DNA from 2 places in the Nonomuraea sp. NPDC049714 genome. Region 2 is predicted to be linked to the other one. Evidence: riboswitches for the same ligand, from Rfam matches in the RefSeq annotation. Region 2 holds a riboswitch; the other holds the start of a gene.

Region 1 (3,704 bases), on a different contig from region 2:
CACCGGGCTGCCGGCGCTCGCCGCGGCCGAGCTCAACGACGGGCTGACGCTGGCCGAGACCGCGACGCCGCTGGCCCGGCTGGCGGGCGAGGTCGAGGTCGTGCTCGTGCCCGCCGACTCCCGCTTCAGGACCTTCGCCGACTTCGGCGCGCACCTGCTCGCCCACACCGGCCGGACGCCCCTGGCCGGCGGCCCCCTGGGGGAGCCCGACCACCTGCTGTTCGGGCTGATCGCCAAGGGGGTCGGCGCCGACATCCGGCAGGTCGACTACACCGGCTACCAGAGCAGCGCGGAGGCCGCCACCGCGCTGTTCGCGGGCCGGGCCGAGGCGGTCGTCGGCACGCTCGCCGACTGGCGCCCCCACATCGATCAGGAGCGGGTACGAGTGCTCGCCGTGTCGTGCGCCAAGCGCTTCCCCGGGCTGGACGCGCCGAGCCTGCTGGAGAGCGGCGTGCGCGTCGACTTCGCCAACTGGTGCGCCGTCGTCGGGCCGGCCGCCATGCAGGACGAGGCCCGCGCCTCGGCCGTCGGCATGTGCGAGGAGGTGACGGGGTCCGCGGCCTGGCGGCGGGCCTGCCGTACCGGAGGATGGGCGCCGATCCCGCTGGCGGGCGAGGAGTTCGTGCAGTGGCTGGCCTCGGAGGTGCGGCGGACCAAGGCAGTGATGCGCGACCTCGGGCTCTTGGGAGCGCGCTGAGGCACAAGATGCTGGGGCAGTTGCGGAAACTGCCACTAGATGTAGGATCCTGCTCGTCGCTGGTTCGCCTCCTGGAGGCGGAGCAAAAGGGAACCCGGTGCGATTCCGGGGCTGCCCCGCAGCGGTGAGCGGGAACGACCGCCGTCACGTGCACTGGAGAGATCTGGGAAGCGACGGCCAGTAGGAGGATGACAGGCGCCCGCAAGCCCGAAGACCTGCCGGTGATGTGAATGTCCAGGGCCTCGAGGGAGGGTCCGGGGGCGTCCGCGGCCGGCGTTCGAGGCGAGCCGCAGTGCTCTCGCGTGCCCTCATCGAGGATGAGCTCGCGAGGAGAGAGCACGTGACACAGATCGTTGAGGCCGATCGGCGGCTGGCCATCGAGGAAGCCGCCGCCCGGGTGATCACCGACCCGGCCAACTCCCGGGTGGCCGCCCGGCTGCTCGCCGAGGAGATCGCCGACGAGGCCGCCCGGCACGGGGTGCGCTCGTTCTCCGAATCCGTGGCCGCCACCCACGCCGCCGGGCTGGTCCAGGACGCGCTCGCGGCGTTCGTCGCGGCCAACGCCGCCGAGCTGGACGCGCTGATCCGCGAGGAAGCCGACGAGCGCTTCGAGTACTTCGGGCTCCGCACGGTCTACGACCGCTACCTGCTGCGCCACCCGGACACGCGGGCGGTGCTGGAGCGGCCGCAGCACTTCTTCCTGCGGGTGGCGTGCGGGCTCTCCACGACGGTCGCCGAGGCCGCCGAGCTCTACGCCCTGATGTCCACCCTGTCCTACCTGCCGAGCTCGCCGACGCTGTTCAACTCCGGCTCACGGCGGCCCCAGCTCTCCTCCTGCTTCCTGCTCGACTCACCCCGCGACGAGCTGGAGGCGATCTATGACCGGTACGGTCAGGTGGCCCGACTGTCGAAGTACGCCGGCGGCATCGGCATCTCCTGGACCCGGGTCCGCTCGCGCGGCTCGCTGATCAAGGGCACCAACGGGCACTCCAACGGCATCGTGCCCTGGCTGCGCACCCTGGACTCCTCGGTGGCCGCGGTCAACCAGGGCGGCCGCCGCAAGGGCGCGGCCTGCGTCTACCTGGAGACCTGGCACGCCGACATCGAGGAGTTCCTGGAGCTGCGGGACAACACCGGCGAGGACGCCCGCCGCACCCACAACCTCAACCTGGCCAACTGGGTGCCGGACGAGTTCATGCGCCGGGTGGAGGCGGACGAGCCCTGGTCGCTGTTCGACCCGAAGCAGGTGCCCGACCTCACCGACCTGTACGGCGAGGCGTTCACCCGCGCCTACCGGGCCTACGAGGCCGACGGGCGATTCGTTCGTCAGATCCCCGCCCGGACCCTCTACGGCCGCATGATGCGCACGCTGGCGCAGACCGGCAACGGCTGGATGACGTTCAAGGACGCGGCCAACCGCACCTCCAACCAGACGGCCCGTCCCGAGAACGTCATCCACCTGTCGAACCTGTGCACCGAGATCCTGGAGGTCACCAGCGACGCCGAGACCGCGGTGTGCAACCTCGGCTCCATCAACCTCGCCGCCCACCTGCGCGAGGGGGACGGGATCGACTGGGACAGGCTGCGCTCGACCGTACGCACCGCCGTGCGCTTCCTCGACGCCACCATCGACCTCGGGTTCTACCCGACGCCCGAGGCCGAAGCGGCCAACCGGCGGTGGCGGCCGATCGGGCTGGGCGTGATGGGCCTGGCGGATGTGTTCTTCACGCTGCGGCTGCCGTTCGACTCGCCCGAGGCGCTCGCGCTGTCGACCCGCATCGCCGAGGAGATCGCGCTGGCCGCCTACGACACCTCCGCCGACCTGGCCGCCGAGCGCGGCAGGCACCCGTCCTACGACGACACCCGGGCCGCCGGGGGAGTGCTGCACCCCGACCACTACGACGCCGCCACCTCGCCGCGCTGGGACGCGGTGCGCGCCAAGATCGCCGCCTCCGGCCTGCGCAACTCCCTCATGCTCGCCATCGCGCCGACGGCCACGATCGCCTCCATCGCCGGCTGCTACGAGTGCATCGAGCCGCAGGTGTCCAACGTCTTCAAGCGCGAGACGCTTTCCGGCGAGTTCCTCCAGGTCAACCGCTATCTGGTGGCCGACCTCCAGGCACGCGGGCAGTGGACCCAGCAGGTGCGCGACGACCTCAAGCGGGCCGACGGCTCGGTCCAGAACGTGCCCGGCGTCCCCGACGATCTCAAAACGCTCTACCGCACGGCCTGGGAGCTGCCGCAGAAGGCCCTGATCGACCTGGCGGCGGCACGGCAGCCGTACATCGACCAGTCGCAGTCGCTCAACCTCTTCATGGCCGAACCGACCATCGGCAAGCTGTCGTCGATGTACGCCTACGCGTGGAAGAGCGGCCTGAAGACCACCTACTACCTGCGCTCCCGCCCGGCCACCCGGATCGCGCAGACCACCATTCAGCGGGCCGCCCCGGACGTCTGCTCCCTGGAGAACCCGGAAACCTGCGAAGCCTGCCAGTAGATCCCTTGTCTGTACGGAGAACTCCCCATGCTGCTTGACCCCGGAATGGACCTCACCCTGCGCCCGATGCGCTACCCGGACTTCTACGAGCGCTACCGGGCCGCGATCCGCAACACCTGGACGGTCGAGGAGGTCGACCTGCACACCGACCTCGCCGACCTGGCCAGGATGACGCCCCAGGAACGCCACCTGATCAACCGGCTCGTCGCCTTCTTCGCCACCGGCGACTCCATCGTGGCCAACAACCTCGTGCTCAACCTCTACCAGCACGTCAACGCCCCCGAGGCGCGCCTGTACCTGAGCAGGCAACTGTACGAGGAGGCCGTCCACGTGCAGTTCTACCTCACACTGCTGGACACCTACCTGCCCGATCCGGACGAGCGGGTCAAGGCGTTCGCCGCCATCGAGCACATCCCGTCCATCCGCGACAAGGCCGAGTTCTGCTTCAGGTGGATCGACTCCATCAACGGGATCCAGCGCCTGGAGACCCCTGGCGAGCGCAAGCAGTTC
Region 2 (3,704 bases):
CCGTGTCCCGCCCCTGCCAGGCGGCATGGGCGATGGCGGCGTTCGCCGTGACCAGGTCGGCCCGCAGCCCGTCGACCTCGAACGCCGCGCACACCGTCGCGATCTGCCGTAGCCGGGCGTCCGGCAACCGCACGCCCGGCACTCGGGCCCGCGCCCGCGCGATCCGGCCCGCCAGCGCCGACTCCTCGGCCACCCATCGCGCCGCGAACGCTTCCGCGTCGGCGTCGAAGGCCAGCCTCCGCCGGACCACCTCGGCGCGTTCCCCGGGGTCGCGGGTCGCCTTCACCTCGACCGTGAGCCCGAATCTGTCCAGGAGCTGCGGCCGCAGCTCGCCCTCCTCCGGGTTCATGGTGCCGACCAGCAGGAACCGGGCGGCGTGCCGGACCGACACCGACTCGCGCTCCACATAGCACCTGCCCAGGGCGGCCGCGTCGAGGAGGAGGTCGACCAGGTGGTCGTGCAGCAGGTTCACCTCGTCGACGTACAGTACGCCGCGATGCGCGGCCGCCAGCAGGCCCGGCTCGAACGCCTTCACACCCTCCGTCAGCGCCCGCTCCACGTCGAGCGAGCCGGCCAGGCGGTCCTCCGACGCGCCCACCGGCAGCTCCACCAGCGCGGCCGGGCGACGCACGCCCTCGGCGCCGGGCTCGTGGGGTCCGTCCGGGCATTCGGGGTCGAGCGCGCCCGGATCGCAGGCGAACCGGCAGCCGGGCACCACGTCCACGGCGGGCAGTTGGGCCGCCAGCGCGCGCACGATTGTGGACTTCGCGGTGCCCTTCTCCCCGCGTACGAGCACCCCGCCCACTCGAGGCGAGACCGCGTTGAGCACCAGTGCCAGCTTCAGGTCAGCAAGCCCGACGACGGCGCTGAACGGGTAGGTGACGATCAAAACAGAACCTTCCGGTTGACATGAGCCACCCGCCAGCCCTCCCGCGTGACGGCCAGCTCGGTGGTGGACAGAGGAGTCAGATCGAAGCGGTCGGCAATCAACGGGTCCAGTCCCAGGGCGTGGCCGAGCACGGCCCGGATAGCGCCCGCATCGCACACGACGACCCCGCTGGGTTCCTCCCGGACGGACTCGAGCCAGGCCGCCACCCTGGTCGCGAATGCAGCCCGGCTCTCGCCGCCATGCGGGGCCGCGTGCGGGTCGGTGAGCCAGCTCGCCAGCCCGTCCGGCTCCTCCTGCGCTACTCGCTCGTACGGCAGGCCGCGCCACCGGCCGCAGTCCGCCTCCCCGAGCGCCGGGACCACACGCGCACGCAGGCCGAGGGCATCGGCGGTCTGCCGGGCCGCGGTGGCAGGAGCGGCCCACGCCACCACTCCGGCCACCGCCGAGCCGAGCGCGGCGGCTCTGGCCAGAGCCGCCGCGTCGGCGTCCTCGTCGGCTGGAAAGCGCGCGGCGCGCATTCCCGGCGTCGTGGCGTGCCGGACGAACAGCACCCCGCTCAGGCCGGCGCGGCGGCGCTCAACGGAACGTCGCTCGTACGCCGCGCCGCCCGTTCGCTCGCCCAGCCGAACAGCACGCCGAAGGCCGCCCAGAAGACGAGCTGCGTGCCGATCGAGGCGATCCTGAACTCCCACAGCAGCGTGGCGGGAAAGCCGTCGGGCACCTCGTCGACCGTGGGTAGCAGCGCCCAGGCGGCGACCACCGGCACGAGGAAGACGATGACCGCCGCTACCCAGCGGGCCCACGGGTCCGCGGTGACGCGGCGGGCGGTGGCCACCGCGATCGCCGTCGCCGCCAGCCCGACGAGGATCATCACCAGGTAGAGCACCGTACGACCGTTGATCGTCTCGGGATCGCCCACCGCCGGCGGGTTGGCCGGATATTTCACGAAGGGAACGAGGATGACCGCTGCGAAGGCCGTCCCGACGGCGGCCAGCGCCAGCCGCCCGTCGGAGCGCGGCCCCACCCGTCCGCGCAGGCCCGCGAACACGAGCGCGAACACGCCGCCCACGGCCAGCCCGTAGAGCCCCGTGGCCAGGAAGAGCCCCGCCTTCTGCACCGGCCTGCTGATCTTGGCCTCCTCGCCGTGGCTGTGCCCGGCCTCCTCGGCGGCGGGCTCCGGTGCTGCGGCCTCCTCCAAGGCGATCGCCGCATCGACGCGCGGCTCCCCGAAGGCGAAGGCGAATCCGCCCGCGATCAGTCCGGCCAGCAGCCCCACGAGCAGCCCCCGGACCAGGAAGGTGCCTACCATCCCGGCCCCTAGTGACAGGGCACGCCGAGCAGATGCCGCCCGTCGTGCATCAGCTCGTGCAGGAAGGCGCCCGTCTGGGAGACCGCGCCGTTGTCCATCAGGACCAGGTAAGCGACGAGCAGAAGCACAGGCACCGCCAGCAGCCAAGGGCGCAGGCGTGGGAAGGGGATGATGGACGGAGTGGTCAAACCACTCATACGAGCCTCCTCGGGGTGACGCGTCCCATAGCGAGGTCACGGCGGCCAAGCGACCTGGCTCCCGGGATCTACGTCCCGGATACAGTGGCGCGTCCGCACCGGCATCTCACCGGATTTCCCTTGGACAACCGTGAAATCTACCGGAACGTATCCTTTCCTCCCGTTCGCGTCAATGCACCCCAGCGGCCGTCGGGCGCGGTGCGCGTATGAGACGATGCCGAACGTAGGCGACGGCGGGCAGCGGGACCTCACGTGGGCGCGGATCGTGCGGGCGTTGCAGGCTTTGGCGGACGAAGGCTTTGATCACCTGGGACGTGAGCGTGGATTCCTCGATCGCTCGGGCGCATCAGCACGCCGCTGGTGCGCGTAAAAGGGGGATCTGCAGGTAGAACCGCCTGGCGGGGTGAGTGTGGAACCCGCCGACCACGGGCTCGGCCGCTCCCGGGGCGGGCTGACCACCAAGATGCACCTGGCGTGCGAGCAGGGGCAGAAGGTGCTGTCGTTGATCGTCACCGCCGGTCAGCGTGGCGACTCTCCGCAGTTCCAGCCGGTGCTGGACAAGATCAGCGTGCCCAGGCTCGGCCTGGGCCGTCCCCGAAAGTGGCCAGACAAAGTTCGGGCCGACAGGGCGTACGGCTCCCGCGCCAACCACGCCTACCTGCGGCGACGCGGCATCGGCTGCACGATCCCGGAGAAGGCCGATCAGGTCCGCCACCGAAAGAACCGCGGCAGCCGGGGCGGCCGTCCCCCGAGGTTCTGCAAGATCGACTACTGCGAGCGGCACGCCGTCGAGTGCGCCATCAACCGGCTCAAACGCCACCGCGCCGTCGCGACCAGATACGACAAGCTCGCCGTTCGCTACGAAGCCACCGTCCAGATCGCCATCATCAACGACTGGCTGACCTGCCTATAAAGCAGGCCCTAGGAGGCCAGCAGGTCAAAGTGGAAACCGATGACGAACAGCGCCAGCGAGGTCCACCGCGTGACCATCGCCAGCCTCGTGTCCGCCATCGCGGCGCCCAACGCGGCAAGTAGGATGCTGGCGCCGATGCCGAGCGCTATCACGAGGAGCATCTGAGGCAGCCACGGCATGCCGATGTGATCGGTGATGGCGAGGGCGGGTATCCCCGTCAACGCCCCCGCCAGCATCGGGCCGGGATTGAGGCCCAGGACCCGCTTCTCCATGAGCCACGTCAGGCGCGTGCCGTAGCGGGCCAGCTTCTCGGGACCGAGAAGGTCCACGAGGATCGCGGCTCCGGAGATGAAGGACAGGATCTTTCCCGCGCGCCCCCACCAGATCATCGGCAGA

What was found. A riboswitch is a leader RNA that binds a small molecule or an ion and turns the genes downstream of it on or off. The one in region 2 is predicted to bind cobalamin.
Region 1: it holds a riboswitch for cobalamin, as region 2 does, so the genes downstream of both, ACIBQX_RS07980 (ribonucleoside-diphosphate reductase subunit alpha) here and ACIBQX_RS43780 (CbtB-domain containing protein) in region 2, are expected to answer to the same signal.

The regions. Positions count from the first base shown of each region.
Region 1 is NZ_JBITLM010000002.1:226,798-230,501, reverse strand. Features, by position in the region: gene ACIBQX_RS07985 (Bug family tripartite tricarboxylate transporter substrate binding protein) at 1-697, shown strand, start outside; cobalamin riboswitch at 741-935, shown strand; gene ACIBQX_RS07980 (ribonucleoside-diphosphate reductase subunit alpha) at 1,038-3,194, shown strand; gene ACIBQX_RS07975 (ribonucleotide-diphosphate reductase subunit beta) at 3,222-3,704, shown strand, end outside.
Region 2 is NZ_JBITLM010000016.1:187,028-190,731, forward strand. Features, by position in the region: gene ACIBQX_RS43765 (VWA domain-containing protein) at 1-889, opposite strand, end outside; gene ACIBQX_RS43770 (histidine phosphatase family protein) at 886-1,440, opposite strand; gene ACIBQX_RS43775 (CbtA family protein) at 1,446-2,198, opposite strand; gene ACIBQX_RS43780 (CbtB-domain containing protein) at 2,207-2,395, opposite strand; cobalamin riboswitch at 2,426-2,555, opposite strand; gene ACIBQX_RS43785 (IS5 family transposase) at 2,799-3,308, shown strand; gene ACIBQX_RS43790 (hypothetical protein) at 3,317-3,704, opposite strand, start outside.